DNA from 4 places in the Kluyvera georgiana genome. Region 1 is predicted to be linked to each of the others. Evidence: predicted binding sites of a transcription regulator. Region 1 holds the regulator's gene; each other region holds the start of a gene.
What was found. Region 1 encodes PurR, which represses purine synthesis genes. Its sites were predicted from a motif close to CANGCAAACGTTTGCNTG; they were not measured.
Positions count from the first base shown of each region.

Region 1 (4,504 bases):
GGTAAACACCACCAGACTTACGTCACCAACCTGAACAACATGATCAAAGGCACCGCGTTTGAAGGTAAAACGCTGGAAGAGATCGTGCGCTCTTCTGAAGGCGGCGTGTTCAATAACGCCGCTCAGGTCTGGAACCACACTTTCTACTGGCACTGCCTGGCGCCAAATGCCGGTGGCGAACCGACCGGTGCTGTCGCTGAAGCCATTAATAAATCCTTCGGCAGCTTCGCAGAATTCAAAGCGCAGTTTACCGATGCCGCAGTGAAAAACTTCGGCGCAGGCTGGACCTGGCTTGTGAAGAAAGCGGACGGTTCTCTGGCTATCGTGTCGACCTCTAACGCGGGCACCCCGCTGACGACCGACGCCAAGCCGTTGCTGACCGTAGACGTGTGGGAACATGCTTACTATATCGACTACCGCAACGCGCGTCCGAACTATCTGGAGCACTTCTGGGCTCTGGTAAACTGGGCATTCGTCGCTGATAATCTGGCAGCGTAAGCAGCAAAAAACCCCGCGTTGCAGCGCTTCGCGGGGGTGACTAAGTGACGCAGAAGGTGACGCCTTCTGCGTTTTTGTTTTACTGGCTGGCGAACGCCTCTTCACCGTGACGACGGCCGCTCAGGAAAACCACCAGCAGGGCCAGCGCGGCGACAATCGCCCCCATCACCGGTACAAAGCTGTAGCCCAGTCCGCCGGAAATCACCGCGCCACCGGCCACCGCACCTAATGCGTTACCAAGATTAAACGCCCCAATATTGACCGAGGACGACAGCCCCGGCGCTTCGTGCGCGACGCGCATAACACGCATCTGCAACGGTGGTACCACGGCGAAGGTTGCTGCCCCCCACACCACCATGCTAAACGCGGCGCCGACCTGCGTTTGCGCAAGGAACGGAATGGCCAGCATGATTGCCATTAACAACAGCAGGAATCCCTTGAGCGTGCCGCTGACTGAGCGGTCGGCAAACTTGCCACCGAGGTAGTTACCGATAGAGAACCCAACGCCAATCAACACCAACATCAACGTAATGAAGCCCGGCGTCGCATCGGCGATCGTGCGCAGCACCGGTGAAATATAGGTGTAGAGCGTAAACATCGCGCCAGCACCGAGTACGGTAGTCAACAGTGCGGAAAGCACCTGTGGGCGCACCAGCACCGACAATTCACGTTTCACGTCAGGTTTTTCACCCGCCCCGCCCTTCGGCAATGACAACCATAGACCGATAATGGCGATAATTCCCAGTCCTGCAGTCGCCAGGAACGACATGCGCCAGCCAATTGTTTCTCCCAGCCAGGTTGCCGCCGGTACGCCGCCAATATTGGCGATCGTCAGGCCCATAAACATCGTCGCGACCGCGCTGGCCTGCTTATGCTTCGGCACGACGCTTGCCGCCACAACCGACCCCAGGCCGAAGAACGCGCCGTGGTTCAGGCTGGTAATAATGCGCGACAGCATTAAGGTGGTGTAGTCCGGCGAGATAGCCGATAGCACGTTGCCAAGCGTAAAAATAGCCATCAGAAAGATCAGCGCGTTACGGCGCGCGCGATGAGAAAGCAGCAGCGTCATCAGCGGCGCGCCGACCATCACCCCAACCGCATAGGCGCTAATCAGCATACCGGCAGCAGGAATCGAGACGTCAACGCCCTTTGCAATGACCGGCAGTAAACCCATCGGCGAGAATTCGGTGGTCCCTATGCCAAAAGCGCCAATGGCCAGCGCGAGTAAGGGAAAATTGATTTTCATGCAAAAGCTCCAGGTGGCCGCACGACAGACGCGGCATGGCAATTTAGGGCAAAAGCATGACATCAATCACAGAAAAACAGAAGTGTACAAAACAGCAAAAGATTATTGCTAATTTGATAACAATCAGACATGAGGGCGCGGGCGCCCCCTCATGGAAGAATTAATGCAGAACAGCGGTAAGTCCAGCGGCGACGATCAGACCCAGCACAATAACGGTCGTGGTGAGCGACATCTTAAGTTCGGTACTCATCAATTTTTCTCCTTTTTATGACCACAGTAAAACTGAGCTCACTCATTTTTGCACAGATAATCGTAAAAATCTTCACAGATTTAGCAGGATGTTGGTTTTTGCTCTTCCACTTTGCGTCCGGATACGTCAAAATTCGACGCTTATTTATAAGCGTACCGGCCATTGACCCCCTCCTGTCGTCCTGTATCGTTTTCCTGGCGAACCGCAATCCACAAAATTGCGTCAGGGTGTATAAAGGCAAACGTTTTCGTTTCGAGTTTATCAGGGGCAGGCCAGGGTCTGGAGTGAGATGGAATGGCAACAATTAAAGATGTAGCGAAGCGCGCAAACGTTTCCACTACAACCGTATCACATGTAATTAACAAAACGCGTTTTGTCGCCGAAGAGACGCGGGAAGCGGTGTGGGCAGCGATCAAAGAACTGCACTATTCACCGAGCGCCGTTGCCCGTAGCCTGAAAGTCAACCACACCAAATCAATTGGTTTGCTGGCAACCAGCAGCGAAGCGGCCTACTTTGCTGAGATTATCGAAGCCGTTGAGAAAAACTGCTTCCAGAAAGGCTATACCCTGATTCTTGGCAACGCATGGAACAACCTCGAGAAACAGCGTGCTTATCTGTCAATGATGGCGCAAAAACGCGTTGATGGCCTGCTGGTGATGTGTTCCGAATATCCGGAATCCCTGCTCTCAATGCTGGAAGAGTATCGCCATATTCCAATGGTGGTGATGGACTGGGGCGAAGCCAAAGCCGACTTTACCGACTCGGTCATCGATAATGCTTTCGAAGGCGGCTATATGGCTGGTCGTTACTTGATTGAACGCGGGCATCGCGATATTGGCGTCATTCCAGGCCCGCTGGAGCGTAACACCGGTGCAGGTCGCCTCGCCGGCTTTATGAAAGCCATGGAAGAAGCGCAAATCAATGTTCCGGCAAACTGGATAGTCCAGGGTGACTTCGAGCCGGAGTCTGGCTATCGCGCTATGCAGCAAATTCTCTCTCAGCACCCGCGCCCTACCGCAATCTTCTGCGGCGGCGACATCATGGCGATGGGCGCGCTTTGCGCCGCCGACGAGATGGGGCTGCGCGTGCCGCAGGATATTTCGCTGATCGGGTATGATAACGTGCGTAACTCTCGTTTCTTTACCCCGGCGCTGACCACCATCCATCAGCCGAAAGATTCGCTCGGTGAGACGGCCTTCAACATGCTCATGGATCGCATCGTCAGCAAGCGCGAAGAGTCGCAGTCGATTGAGGTGCATCCGCGCCTGATCGAGCGACGCTCCGTGGCCGACGGCCCTTATCGCGATTACCGTCGTTAAGGGTTAACTGTGGGCGTCCTGAAGGGGCGTCCGCAGCCACTCTTCATTTAGCGTTTCGCTATCTCCCAAATACTCCAGCAGCCAGCTTAATGCCGGCGACGCTTCGCTCTGTTGCCAGGTCAGACAACAGGCCGCATCCGGGAACGGGTTCTCCAGTTCCAGCGCTACCCACTCCCCGGTTTCCAGCCACGGCTGCGCCAGATGCCCTGGGACCATCGCCGCACAGAGCCCTGCTGAAATACAGGTTTCCGACGACGACCAGTCCGGCACCACCACCCTTTTCTGGTTATCAAGCAGCCAGGTCGTTCGCTTGGGTAGCGATCGCGACGTATCTTCCCGCACCAGCGACGGCCAGTTGCGCAGCACGTCATCGCTCAGCGGCCCGTCCATTTTTGCTAGCGGATGTGAACTGGCTACCACGCAGTGCCAGTTGAGCATCCCCATGTCACGAAAGGCAAAGCGCCCCCCTACCGGTATTGCCTGCGTCGCGCCAATCGCCAGCTCCACGCGACCATCCGCCAGCGCGTCCCAGACGCCGTTGAAGACTTCCTGGTAGACAATCAGTTCGACGTCGCTGAAGTGGCGATAAAAATCGACAATCAGTTGGCGGGTACGCTGTGGCTTGACAATATTATCAACAGCAATCGCCAGCTGGCCGCGCCAGCCGTTAGCAATCTGCTGACATTGCTGACGGGTGATCTGCATTTTTTTGATAACAGAACGGCCTTCTTTCAGGAACCATGCTCCAGCGGGCGTTAATTCAACATCCCGATGGCGACGCTCAAACAACGGCACCGCCAGCCATTCTTCAAGCTGTCGCACCGTATAGCTTACCGCAGAGGGCACCCGGTGTAGCTCCTGTGCCGCGGCGCTAAAGCTACCATTGCGTGCAACCGCATCCACCACTTCCAGCGAATATTCAGACCACATTTCCTGCCTACAAAAAATTTGAATCCATGGCTCAAATATTAGCGTTTCACAACCGCGAATGCACTCTCTACACTCGGCGGCACAGTGTGAACTACGATAAAAAGGGCGATTTATGCAACCTGGGAAAGGATTTTTAGTCTGGCTCGCGGGACTGAGCGTGCTGGGCTTTCTGGCGACCGATATGTACCTACCGGCGTTTGCCGCCATTCAGCAAGACCTGCAAACGCCGGCTTCCGCCGTCAGCGCAAGTCTCAGTCTGT
Region 1 covers NZ_CP158865.1:2,630,296-2,634,799, forward strand. Annotated here, with positions in the region: gene sodB (superoxide dismutase [Fe]) at 1-498, shown strand, start outside; gene ABTW00_RS12455 (MFS transporter) at 578-1,744, opposite strand; gene ABTW00_RS12460 (YnhF family membrane protein) at 1,905-1,994, opposite strand; gene purR (HTH-type transcriptional repressor PurR) at 2,289-3,314, shown strand; gene punR (DNA-binding transcriptional activator PunR) at 3,318-4,244, opposite strand; gene punC (purine nucleoside transporter PunC) at 4,357-4,504, shown strand, end outside.

Region 2 (4,504 bases), 530 kb from region 1:
CGCTGTCGCTACCGGTTCACGTGGCCGACGCGTTCCGCGCCATTCTGCTGGATGAGAAGATTGATCCGGCGCTGGCCGCGGAAATTCTGACCCTGCCATCCGCCAGCGAAATCGCGGAACTGTTTGAGATTATTGACCCGATTGCCATTGCCGCAGTGCGCGAAGCGCTGACCCGCACGCTGGCTACCGAGCTGGCGGACGAGTGTCTGGCAGTCTACAACGCCAATAAACTCGACAGCTATCGCGTAGAGCATGCGGACATCGGCAAGCGCGCGCTGCGTAACACCTGCCTGCGCTATCTGGCGTTTGGCGATCGCGATCTGGGTAACAAGCTGGTGAGCGAGCAATACCATCACGCGGACAACATGACCGACGCGCTGGCCGCGCTGTCTGCAGCCGTCGCAGCCGAACTGCCTTGCCGTGATGCGCTGATGCAGGAGTATGATGACAAGTGGCATCATGATGGTCTGGTAATGGATAAGTGGCTGATTCTGCAAGCGACCAGCCCGGCAGATGACGTGCTGGCGACGGTGCGCAAGCTGTTGAACCATCGCTCATTCAGCATGAATAACCCGAACCGTATTCGCTCGCTGATTGGTGCCTTTGCCGGCAGCAACCCGGCTGCGTTCCACGCAGAAGACGGCAGCGGCTACCAGTTCCTGGTCGAAATGTTGACCGAACTGAACAGCAAAAACCCGCAGGTGGCCTCGCGTCTGATTGAGCCGCTGATCCGCCTGAAACGCTATGATGCAAAACGTCAGGCGCTGATGCGTTCTGCGCTGGAGCAGTTGAAAGGGCTGGAGAATCTCTCCGGGGATCTGTACGAGAAGATTGCGAAAGCATTAGCCTGACTGTCACCCGGACGAGGCGTTAACGCTGACTCCGGGGCACACGATGCGGGTTCCCCGGCGTTGTTTCGCTTGGCCGGGCAACCTTAATACAAACAAAAACGCCGCTGGTTTTTCCCTGCGGCGTTTTTTTTATCAAACATGTGCGGTCTGTCGAGCTGCGCTTAACGTGGGAACCTGGATGTCTCGCCGGTGTAGCGCCTGCCAGAAGGTCTCCAGCGCGCTGTCCAGACGGGTGTGCAGATTTGGGCTGAACTGCGGCTTATGCTGATAATCGGTGACCTGGCTGTCATCGGCAAACACCCCCTGCAAAATCTCCTGTGCTTTCAGCGCATTGAGAACCGGCTTAAGGGCATAATCGACCGCCAACATATGGGCAACGGTGCCGCCGGTCGCCAGCGGTAAAACCACTTTTCCTTCCAGCGCGCGCTCCGGCAGGAGATCGAGCAGCGCCTTTAACGCGCCGGCAAAAGAGGCCTTATAGACTGGCGTGGCGATGATTAAACCGTCTGCATGAGCCAGCTGTTCGGTCAGCGTTTGCAGTGCTGGGCTGTCGAAACGCGCGTGGAAGAGATCCTCCGGCGCAAAATTCTGCAAATGCCAGTGGAATACTTCAACATCCGCCGCGGAAAGTTTCTCACGTGCGTACTCCAGCAGAGCGCTGGAACGAGAGGGGAAACGCGGGCTTCCGGCTAAAGTAATGACGCGCATACTCACTCCTTATAACTAAAAATACACATTAATTTAAAATTGATAACATTTGTCTCAGTGTCTCAAAGGTCGTCAGGTGCGCGAAATACTTTTTCCAACGTAGGATTACCAGAAAATGCATATGGCGGGGGAGGTATATAAAGGAGAGAAGGAAAACGATTGCGCTTTTTTTGCCGCAGGTCAATTCCCTTTCTGTGCGAGATCGCACATAATACGCCCCCGGTTTGCACACCGGGAATCCAGGAGAGTTCATGTACTATCCCTTCGTTCGTAAAGCACTTTTTCAGCTCGATCCAGAGCGCGCTCATGAATTAACGTTTCAACAATTACGCCGTGTCACCGGTACGCCGCTGGAAGCCCTTGTGCGTCAGAAAGTACCGGAAAAGCCGGTTACCTGCATGGGGCTGACGTTCAAAAATCCCCTGGGTTTGGCTGCGGGTCTGGATAAAGACGGGGAATGTATTGATGCCCTGGGCGCCATGGGATTTGGCTCGATCGAGATCGGCACCGTTACGCCGCGCCCGCAGCCGGGTAACGATAAGCCGCGCCTGTTCCGCCTCGTTGACGCCGAAGGGTTGATTAACCGTATGGGCTTCAATAACCACGGCGTTGACAACCTGGTCGAAAACGTTAAAAAAGCGCATTTCGACGGTATTCTGGGGATTAATATCGGTAAGAATAAAGATACCCCTGTTGAGCATGGCAAAGATGACTATCTGATTTGTATGGAAAAAATCTATGCCTACGCCGGTTATATTGCGATTAATATCTCATCGCCAAATACCCCAGGCCTGCGCACGCTGCAATATGGAGATGCACTCGACGATCTCCTTTCTGGTATTAAAAATAAACAATCTGAGCTGCAGGAAAAACACCATAAATATGTTCCTGTGGCGGTGAAGATCGCGCCGGATCTTTCTCATGAAGAGTTGATCCAGGTGGCCGACAGTTTAATCCGACATAATATTGATGGGGTCATTGCCACCAATACGACATTGGATCGTTCGCTGGTTCAAGGGATGAAACATTGTGATGAAACCGGTGGTTTAAGCGGTCGTCCATTACAATTAAAAAGTACCGAAATTATTCGTATGCTGTCGGCTGAATTAAAAGGCCAACTGCCTATTATTGGCGTCGGCGGTATCGATTCGGTGATGGCGGCCCGCGAGAAGATGGCGGCCGGTGCATCGCTGGTGCAGATTTATTCCGGTTTTATTTTTAAAGGCCCGCCGCTGATTAAAGAAATCGTCACCCACATCTAGTCTTTTTCTCGGTAATGTGATCCAGGGCTTTATTTCCGGCCCTGGTTGCTTTATATTTCCTCATTGTTGCTTATTTAAACATATTGGTCTTTTATTATTTAGGGCGACAATTAACGCAATGGAAGAACAAACGCTGCACGGGATGCAAAAATGATGGGGGAGAAAAATGCGAATTAAACCTGATGATAACTGGCGCTGGTATTATGATGAAGAGCACGATCGTATGATGCTCGATTTAGCCAACGGCATGTTGTTTCGCTCGCGTTTTGCTCGCCGCATGTTAACCCCCGATGCGTTTGAACCCACCGGATTTTGCGTGGATGACGCCGCGCTCTATTTCTCCTTTGAAGAAAAATGTCGCGATCTGCTGCTGTCTAAAGAGCATCGCGCCGAGCTAATTCTTAACGCCCTGGTGGCGATTCGTTTCCTGAAGCCCCAAATGCCGAAAAGCTGGCACTTCCGCGCCCATGATAATGGCTGGGTACCGGTGACCGGCGATGCGGCCAGCGTCTGGCTGAGCGATGACGATAGTCAGGTTAATTTACTGGTCGTTGAGCCGGGTGAAAACGCTGCACTCTGTCTGCTGGCGCAGCCTGGGCTGGTATTGGCCGGGCGCACGATGCAACTCGGCGACCCGATCAAAATTATGAACGACAGGCTGCAACCCCAGCCAGGGCTGGACGGTTACAGCCTGGAGCAGGCGGTTTAACGGCTCAGTTTTAGCGCCGTTTTGGGAACACAGCTACAGCTCAAAATGGTGCCGTCGGTGCCTACCGCACTTTTCTTCAACGGACTCACTTCTCCTTCGATCAGCGTCACGCGGCAGCTGCCGCACAGGCCCGCGCGGCAGGAGTAGGGTACGCGAATACCCTGCTGCTCAAGCTGTTCCAGTAAAATTTGCTGATTATTTCCGCTGAAGGTTTTCCCTTCCCACGCAATATCCACCAACGCATTTTGCTGAGCCTGAGGCGCGACGGTATCGTCGGTTTGCCCGGCGGTATAGACTTTTGCTGGCCCGGTGGTGAGGATTTCCACTTCATCACCCACGCGCACCACGCCGCTGTTACGGGCAATCAAATTCTGACCGAAATCGACGTCGCCGGTGGCCGGATCGGTACGGAACGACTGTAAGGTCCTTAGCGGCTCTCCGGCGGGGTGCTTTTGCCCTTTTTCCGGGCTGATGGTGGTAAAAATACAGCGGCTGCACGGTTTCACCACGTCAAAAACGACATCGCCAATGCGAACGGTTTTCCAGCTATCTTCAGCCCAGGCTTCAACGCCGGTCACCACCAGGTTCGGGCGGAACTGTTCCATTCGCACGCCGGCTTTGCAGCGTTGTTGCAGGTCGCGTAACGAAGCTTCGTTAACCAACAGGAACGGAAAACCATCGGCGAAGGAGAGCGGCACCGCATCGTGGCGTTTAACGCGACGCGTGAGATCATCACCAAGCCAGCGCAGCTGAACGTCGCGTTTAAAGAACGGCGAAAGCCACTGATTAATGGCATCCGGCGCGATACGCGAGGTAAACTGATTGCCCCATACTTCGGTCGGCGAAGGCTGGCCGCTGAAATCGGCGAAGCGCACCAGCGCGCTGCTGCCGTCGGGCGCGGTAAGGTGTAACCCATCACGCAGGACCGACGGGGTAAAGCGCACCATTGCCGGGAATTGTCGGGCGGTAATAAA
Region 2 covers NZ_CP158865.1:3,159,959-3,164,462, reverse strand. Annotated here, with positions in the region: gene pepN (aminopeptidase N) at 1-851, shown strand, start outside; gene ssuE (NADPH-dependent FMN reductase) at 984-1,559, opposite strand; gene pyrD (quinone-dependent dihydroorotate dehydrogenase) at 1,811-2,821, shown strand; gene zapC (cell division protein ZapC) at 2,988-3,530, shown strand; gene ABTW00_RS15115 (YcbX family protein) at 3,527-4,504, opposite strand, start outside.
Region 2: pyrD (quinone-dependent dihydroorotate dehydrogenase) is a predicted target of PurR. The motif match lies at 1,708-1,725, and genes of this name have one in related genera.

Region 3 (4,504 bases), 1.4 Mb from region 1:
CGCGCCGACGTCGTGAATAAACAGAATCGGGTTGGCATCGCCCATCTGCCAGCAGCGGTCGATAACTTCCTGACAGCGGCGTTCCATTTCCGGGTTATCGCGTTGTACGGAGGCGAAGTCGAGATCGGCATCAGACTGACCGGAGGCCATAGAGGATGCCGCGCCGCCGCCGAGGCCGATGTTCATCGCCGGGCCGCCGAGAACGATCAGCTTCGCGCCAACGACGATCTCGCCTTTCTGCACGTGATCGGCGCGAATGTTGCCGATCCCGCCCGCCAGCATGATCGGCTTGTGGTAGCCGCGCAGCTCTTCGCCGTTGTGGCTGTTAACCTTCTCTTCGTAGGTACGGAAGTAGCCGGTCAGCGCCGGGCGACCAAATTCGTTGTTGAATGCCGCGCCGCCCAGCGGGCCGTCGGTCATGATATCCAGCGCGGTAACAATACGTTCCGGTTTGCCGAAATCTTCTTCCCACGGCTGTTCGAAGCCAGGAATACGCAGGTTGGAAACGGAGAAGCCCACCAGCCCGGCTTTCGGCTTCGCGCCGCGCCCGGTGGCGCCTTCATCACGAATTTCACCGCCGGAGCCGGTTGCCGCGCCCGGCCATGGAGAGATGGCGGTCGGGTGGTTATGGGTTTCCACCTTCATCAGGATATGGGCTGGCTCCTGATGGAAATCGTAGCGACCGGTTTTGTGGTCGGCAAAGTAGCGCCCGACTTCAGAGCCTTCCATCACCGCGGCGTTGTCTTTATAGGCAGACAGCACGTGGTCCGGAGTGGTTTCGAAGGTGTTTTTAATCATTTTAAACAGCGACTTCGGCTGCTGTTTACCGTCGATAATCCAGTCGGCGTTAAAAATCTTGTGGCGACAGTGTTCGGAGTTGGCCTGCGCGAACATGTACAGCTCGATGTCGTTCGGGTTGCGCCCCAGTTTGCTGAACGCGTCCTGCAGATAGTCAATTTCATCCTCCGCCAATGCCAGGCCGAGACGCACGTTGGCGTCAATCAGCGCCTGACGGCCCTCACCGAGCAGGTCGACGCTGGAGACCGGCGCAGGCTGGTGATGCGCAAACAGTTTTTCCGCATCCTGCAAGGAAGCAAACACGCTCTCCATCATGCGATCGTGCAGTTCTGCCGCCACGGCGTTCAGCTGCGCTTCGGTCAGGCTTGCGGCTTCAACGTAGTACGCCACGCCGCGTTCCAGACGCAGCACCTGCTGCAGACCGCAGTTGTGGGCGATGTCAGTAGCTTTGGAAGACCAGGGAGAGATAGTGCCAGGACGGGGAGTGACGAGCAGCAGTTTACCGGTAGGGGTATGGCTGTTCAGGCTCGGGCCATACTGCAACAGTCGCTCGAGTCGGGCCCGCTCGTCTTCGGTCAGCGGCGCGTCCAGGTCGGCAAAATGGACATACTCGGCGTAAATATTGCTTACCGGGAGGTTGGCTGCCTGAAACCGCGTCAGCAGTTTGTTAATACGAAATGCAGACAGTGCAGGCGAACCACGCAGAATTTCCATCATAAGTCTCTCGTCTTCTCAGCTTTCAGTGTGCGCAATGGGGGAGAACGGCGGCTATTATAGAGAATCCTGCGCCCTGACGAAACCGTTTGCGTCGAAATAAAATCATCTCTCGTCTTTATCAATAGATGTGACACACATCGCGAATCAGTTGCCAACTGGCGCAATCTTAAGCAAAATGCCGCTCATTCTGTAACAAACCGTAATGTTATCAGGGACCTCCACGGATACTGCAGCGAATTAACTATTTGAAAAAATTAAAGATTAATTATCTGCTCATCGGCGTCGTCACGTTGCTGCTGGCAGCGGCCCTCTGGCCCTCACTCCCCTGGTTTGGCAAACCAGAGAACCGCATCGCCGCGATTGTGGAGCGGGGGGAGCTGCGCGTCAGTACCGTGCAGTCGCCGCTGACCTACGCCACCATTAACGGCAAAGTGTATGGGCTTGATTACGAGCTGGCACAACAGTTTGCCGACTACCTCGGCGTCAAGCTGAAGGTGACCGTGCGCCAGAATATCAGCCAGCTGTTTGACGACCTGGACCACGGCGATGCCGATTTACTGGCTGCAGGCCTGGTCTATAACAGCGAACGCGTACAAAGCTACCAGCCAGGGCCAACCTACTATTCCGTATCACAACAGCTGGTCTACCGCGTTGGCAGCTACCGCCCGCGTAGTCTGAGCAACGTCACCGCAGACCAACTCACCGTCGCGCCGGGGCAGGTAGTCATCAACGACCTGCAGACGCTTAAAGAGAAGAAATACCCCGATCTGGCCTGGACGGTGGATGATAAACGCGGCTCGGTCGATCTCATGCAGGCGGTCATCGACGGTAAGCTCAACTACACGATTGCGGATTCCGTCGCCATCGGCCTGTTCCAGCGTGTACACCCGGAGCTGGCGGTGGCTCTCGACGTCACTGACGAACAGCCGGTAACCTGGTTTAGCCTGAAAGACAACGACAATACGCTTTCAGCGGCGATGCTCGACTTCTTCAATAATATGAATGAAGACGGCACCCTCGCCCGCCTGGAGGAAAAGTACCTTGGGCACGGCGACGACTTTGACTACGTCGATACGCGTTCTTTCCTGCGCGCGGTGGATAACGTCCTTCCCGACCTGCAGCCGCTCTTTGAAAAGTACGCCAGCGCAATAGACTGGAAGCTGCTGGCGGCCATCTCCTACCAGGAATCGCATTGGGACCCGCTGGCAACCTCGCCGACCGGGGTACGCGGCCTGATGATGCTGACCAAAAATACCGCTCAGAGCTTAGGTCTGAGCGATCGCACCGACGCCGAGCAGAGTATCAGCGGCGGCATGCGTTATTTGCAGGACATGATGGATAAGGTACCGGACAGCGTGCCGCAGGAAGAGAAAATCTGGTTTGCGCTCGCCGCCTATAACATGGGCTACGCCCATATGCTCGACGCCCGCGCGCTGACGGCCAGGCAAAAAGGCAACCCGGATAGCTGGGCGGACGTCAAACAGCGTCTGCCGCTGCTCAGCCAGAAGGCATGGTATAGCAAGTTGACCTATGGCTACGCGCGCGGCCATGAGGCCTATGCCTACGTCGAGAACATCCGGAAGTACCAGATAAGCCTGGTAGGCTATTTGCAGGAAAAAGAGAAGAAGGCGACGGAGCGGCTGGAGATCGCAGAGGCTTACCCGGTGGTGACCCTGGATGAGCTTCACCGCGACAACAACCTTTTCGGGCTGTTCTCCTTTTTACGCCAGGACAACCAGAGCGGCAACGACGCCTCTCTGCTCTATTTTCCGGCGAAACACTAGATTACCGTTCAAAAACGCCGACAGCGTCACGCTCGTTTCCGCGCCAGTGCCAAATCAAGCCGATGACTCGGCAAAGACGCTGTTATCTAATACCTCTATGCTCAGGTCGTATCGCTAATACGGCCAACTATCCCATGAGTTCAATGAGGTTTGTATGGAAACAAAAACGGCGTCTCCCTGGAGATTACGGCTTGGTTTTTCCGTAGCCGATATTTCCTGTAATTTAGTGTGGCAATTAATTTCATTATATTTAATGTATTTTTATACCGATATCATGAAGCTCCCTGCCTATTATATCGGCATTATGTTTTTGATTACGCGCCTGGCCGACGGGGTCACGGATGTATTAATGGGGATCCTCATTGATAATACCAGTACCCGTTGGGGCCGCTGTCGTCCGTGGCTGGCGATTGGCGCCATCCCTTTTGGCCTGTTATGTATTCTCGCCTTTTATATTCCAGACTTCGGCACTACCGGCAAACTAATATGGGCGTTTATCACCTATTTTTTATTATCGGTGATGTTTACGGTGGTCAATATTCCGTATAACGCGATGCTGCCTTTCTTAAGCAACGATGCGCATGAGCGTACCGTGCTATCCTCCGTGAGAATAATGTTCAGTTTTATTGGTTCGACGATTGTCTCGGTCGCCACGTTGCCATTGGTCAATTGGTTGGGCAACGGAAATCAGGACCGTGGATTTATCTATACCGCCACGCTGTTCGGCGTGCTGTCGACTTTCTTTCTGTTTGTCAGCTTTTGCAACGTGAAAGAGCGTTACGCCATTACGCCGGAAAAGATGACCCTGCGCCGCGCCTGGCAGGGGCTCAAAGAGAACACGCCGTGGAAGGTGTTCGCCATCAATATTCTTTTTATGTGGGGCGCGTTCTTTTTACAGTCCGGCGCGCTTATCTACTTCTTTAAATATTACGTCGGCAATACCGCCCTCACCTCCGTAGCGGCAGGTATCGCCTCATTTGTGCCGCTGCTGGGTACGCTGACCGTACCGTTCCTCGCCAAACGGCTGCGCAAGATTCAGGTGTATCAGTTGGCCTGCGCCGTCAACCTCGGCGGTATGGTCATTATGATGCTCTCCGGCGTCAACGTCTGGGGGCTGATGTCCGGCGCGGTGCTGCTGGCGCTGGGCTTCGGGCAGCGTAATGCTATCTATTTTTCCATGCAGGCCGATCCGGTGGACTACGGCG
Region 3 covers NZ_CP158865.1:1,240,561-1,245,064, reverse strand. Annotated here, with positions in the region: gene purL (phosphoribosylformylglycinamidine synthase) at 1-1,515, opposite strand, end outside; gene mltF (membrane-bound lytic murein transglycosylase MltF) at 1,761-3,299, shown strand; gene ABTW00_RS05960 (MFS transporter) at 3,454-4,504, shown strand, end outside.
Region 3: purL (phosphoribosylformylglycinamidine synthase) is a predicted target of PurR. The motif match lies at 1,591-1,608, and genes of this name have one in related genera.

Region 4 (4,504 bases), 1.8 Mb from region 1:
CGCCGCCGGCGTGACGCTACACTGCCCATCGCGCGTGGCGCAGGTTGAGCGGCAAACTGACGGCGTTAGCGTCACGCTGGATAACGGCGAAACGCTGCGCGGCAAACTGCTGGTGGCGGCCGACGGCTCGCGATCAACGCTAGGTGAACGCTGCGGAATTCACTGGCAGCAGGAGCCGTATAATCAGCTGGCGGTGATTGCGAACGTTACCACCGCTATCCCGCATCACGGGCGCGCGTTTGAGCGCTTTACCGAGCAGGGTCCGCTGGCGATGCTGCCGATGTCGCAGAACCGCTGCTCGCTGGTGTGGTGCCATCCACGTGAACGCCACGATGAGGTGCTCGGCTGGTCTGATTCGCGTTTCTGTGACGAACTGCAGCGTGCGTTCGGCTGGCGTTTAGGGCGTATCACTCAGGCGGGAGCGCGCAACGTATACCCTCTCTCCCTGACCACCGCGACACGTACGGTTTCGCACCGTCTGGCGCTGGTAGGCAATGCCGCGCAAACGCTGCATCCTATCGCCGGGCAGGGGTTTAACCTCGGCTTGCGCGATGTGATGACGCTGGCGGAAAACCTGGCGCAGGCGCACGCCGCGCGTCAGGATATCGGCGACTATGCGCTGCTCTGCCAGTACCAGCGTCAGCGGGCGGAGGATAAAGCCGCCACCATCGGCGTTACCGATGGGCTGGTGCATCTGTTTGCTAACCGTTGGGCACCGCTGGTTGTCGGGCGCAACGTGGGGCTGATGGCGATGGAATTATTTACCCCTGCCCGTGATGTACTGGCGCAGCGGACGCTGGGCTGGGTCGCCCGTTAAGAGCTGTAAGGAGTGAATGTGCAAAGTGTTGATGTTGCCATCGTAGGCGGTGGTATGGTCGGGCTGGCGGTGGCCTGCGGTTTACAGGGCAGCGGCCTGCGGGTTGCCGTGCTGGAACAATCTCTGCCGCAAGCGTTGGCCGCCGATGCGCCGCCTGCGCTGCGCGTATCCGCCATTAATGCCGGCAGCGAAAAGCTGCTGTCAAAGCTGGATGTCTGGCAGGCGATTGTCGCGCAGCGCGTCAGCCGCTACCACGGCATGGAAGTGTGGGATAAAGACAGTTTTGGCCGCATTGCGTTTGACGATCGCAGCATGGGTTACAGCCATCTGGGGCATATCGTTGAAAATGCGGTTATTCACCATGCACTGTGGCAGAAAGCCGAGCGTAGCGCGGATATCACCCTGATGGCGCCTGCGGAATTGCAGCAGGTCGCCTGGGGCGAAAACGAAGCGTTTCTGACGCTGAAAGACGGCGGCATGCTGACCGCACGTCTGGTGGTGGGAGCCGATGGCGCCAACTCCTGGCTGCGAAGCAAAGCCGATATACCGCTGACGTTCTGGGACTACCGGCATCATGCGCTGGTGGCGACCGTTCGCACCGACGCGCCGCACGATGCGGTAGCACGTCAGAGCTTCCACGGCGACGGCATCCTGGCTTTCCTGCCGCTTAGCGATCCGCATCTGTGTTCTATCGTCTGGTCGCTGTCGCCGGAAGAGGCGCAGCGGATGCAGCAGGCGGAGGAAAGCGAGTTCAACAAAGCGCTGAACATTGCCTTTGATAACCACCTGGGTCTTTGCCGGGTGGAGAGCGAGCGGCAGGTTTACCCGCTGACCGGGCGTTACGCGCGCCAGTTTGCCGCGCACCGTCTGGCGCTGGTCGGCGACGCGGCGCACACCATTCATCCGTTGGCGGGGCAGGGGGTTAACCTGGGCTTTATGGACGCCGCCGAGTTGATTGAAGAGCTCAAACGTCTGCATGCGCAGGGGAAAGACATCGGCCAGCATTTCTATCTGCGTCGCTACGAACGCAGCCGCAAGCACAGCGCCGCGTTGATGCTGGCGGGAATGCAGGGCTTCCGTGAACTGTTTGCCGGCGAGAACCCGGCGAAAAAACTGCTGCGCGATATTGGTCTTAAACTCGCCGATACGCTGCCCGGCGTAAAACCACAGCTGATCCGTCAGGCGATGGGCCTGAACGACCTGCCGGAGTGGCTTCGTTAAGTCGCTCACACTTTTACTCCCGGTGGTTCCACCGGGAGTCTTCCCCCTCATTTGAAAAATTCTAATTTCACCCATTTTTTCGCATTAGTTTTATTAATCCATCAAATTTTATGTTACGGGAAAGTCGCCCTGTTTTTCGCATGAAATATTATCTTATGCTGAATTGTTAACCATTATTGTTAATTAAATGTGGTGTAATTCGCTTTTTTCCAGTTGATTCCTCTGTATGCTTTTTGGCGGCTTTTGGTCATAAGCTAATGTGATGTCCCTTTTTTCCTGATGGTTTAGCACGGTGTTCGGTGGTAAGTTCAGGGAAAAGAGAACGTTTGCGTCGGTGCCTGGACGGGCGTCGGCGCGTGTTTTTGTGGTGCGATATATTCAACGAGGACATGATGGCTCAACAAACGCCTTTGTATGACCAGCACGTGTTATGTGGCGCGCGTATGGTAGATTTCCACGGCTGGATGATGCCGCTGCACTATGGGTCGCAGATTGATGAGCACCATGCGGTGCGTACCGACGCCGGGATGTTCGATGTGTCGCACATGACGATCGTCGATTTGCACGGCCCGCGCACCCGCGAGTTTCTGCGCTATCTGCTGGCCAACGACGTGGCGAAGCTCACCAAACCCGGCAAAGCGCTTTATAGCGGGATGTTGAACGCATCGGGCGGCGTGATTGATGACCTGATCGTTTACTACCTCACCGAAGATTTCTTCCGCCTCGTCGTTAACTCCGCCACCCGCGAAAAAGACCTCTCCTGGATTACTCAACACGCTGAACCTTATGCCATTGATATCACCGTTCGTGACGACCTGTCGCTGATTGCGGTGCAGGGGCCAAATGCGCAGGCGAAAGCGGGCACGCTGTTTAGCGATGAACAGCGCCACGCGGTAGAAGGCATGAAGCCATTCTTTGGCGTGCAGGCGGGCGATTTCTTTATCGCCACCACCGGCTATACCGGCGAAGCGGGCTATGAAATTGCCCTGCCGAAAGCGCAGGCGGCGGATTTCTGGCAGCAACTGGTCCAGGCAGGGGTGAAGCCTTGCGGCCTGGGCGCGCGCGATACGCTGCGTCTGGAAGCCGGTATGAACCTGTACGGCCAGGAGATGGACGAAGGCGTCTCTCCGCTGGCGGCGAATATGGGCTGGACCATCGCCTGGGAACCGGCCGATCGCAACTTTATCGGTCGCGACGTGCTGGAACTGGAACGCGAGAAAGGCACTGACCAATTGGTGGGCCTGGTGATGACCGAAAAAGGCGTGCTGCGCGGCGAACTGCCGGTGCGTTTTACCGATGATAACGGCAATGCGCGTGAAGGTGTGATCACCAGCGGGACTTTCTCGCCGACCTTAGGCCATAGTATTGCGCTGGCTCGTGTCCCTCAGGGCATTGGCGAGACGGCGATTGTGCAAATCCGTAACCGTGAAATGCCGGTGAAGGTCACCAAACCTGTTTTTGTACGTAACGGCAAGGCCGTGGCGTAACCGATTATTATTCTGGAGATTTTTTGATGAGCAACGTACCAGCAGAACTGAAATACAGTAAAGAACACGAATGGCTGCGCAAAGAAGCCGACGGCAGCTACACCGTGGGGATCACCGAGCACGCGCAGGAGTTACTGGGCGACATGGTGTTTGTTGACCTGCCGGAAGTCGGCGCGACCGTCAGCGCGGGCGATGACTGCGCGGTAGCGGAGTCCGTGAAAGCGGCTTCCGATATCTACGCGCCAATCAGCGGCGAAATCGTTGCGGTTAACGAAGAACTGGGTGATTCACCGGAGCTGGTAAACAGCGAACCGTACGCCGGCGGTTGGATCTTCAAGATCAAGGCCAGCGACGAGGCGGAAGTTGCCGCACTGCTGGACGCGACCGCATACGAAGCATTATTAGAAGACGAGTAAATACGCTTCATACTTCGCGCTGCAGGCGCGTTGGCTGCGTTCGTTCAGTCCAGTCACGTACTTATGTACGCTCCTGGGCATGCACTTACTTGCCGCCTTCCTGCAGCACGAATTATTTTGCGTATTCGGCGTTGTTTGTAGGCCCGGTAAGCGGAGCGCCACCGGGCAGGTCAGTTAGACAATCACGATTCACCGCACGTTTCAGGAACCATCGCTCATGACACAGACTTTAAGCCAGCTTGAAAACCGTGGCGCGTTTATTGAACGTCACATCGGGCCGGATGCCCAGCAGCAGCAAGAGATGCTCAAAACGGTTGGCGCGGATTCACTCAACGCACTGATTGAACAGATCGTGCCGAAAGATATCCAGCTTGCCACGCCGCCTCAGGTAGGCGAGGCCACCACAGAATTCGCCGCGCTGGCGGAGCTGAAGGCGATTGCGGGTCGCAACAAGCGCTTTAAGTCGTACATTGGCATGGGCTACACCCCGGTGCAGCTGCCGCCGGTTATCCTGCGCAATATGCTGGAAAACCCAGGCTGGTACACCGCTTATACTCCGTATC
Region 4 covers NZ_CP158865.1:809,214-813,717, forward strand. Annotated here, with positions in the region: gene ubiH (2-octaprenyl-6-methoxyphenyl hydroxylase) at 1-817, shown strand, start outside; gene ubiI (FAD-dependent 2-octaprenylphenol hydroxylase) at 836-2,038, shown strand; gene gcvT (glycine cleavage system aminomethyltransferase GcvT) at 2,431-3,525, shown strand; gene gcvH (glycine cleavage system protein GcvH) at 3,552-3,941, shown strand; gene gcvP (aminomethyl-transferring glycine dehydrogenase) at 4,159-4,504, shown strand, end outside.
Region 4: gcvT (glycine cleavage system aminomethyltransferase GcvT) is a predicted target of PurR. The motif match lies at 2,354-2,371, and genes of this name have one in related genera.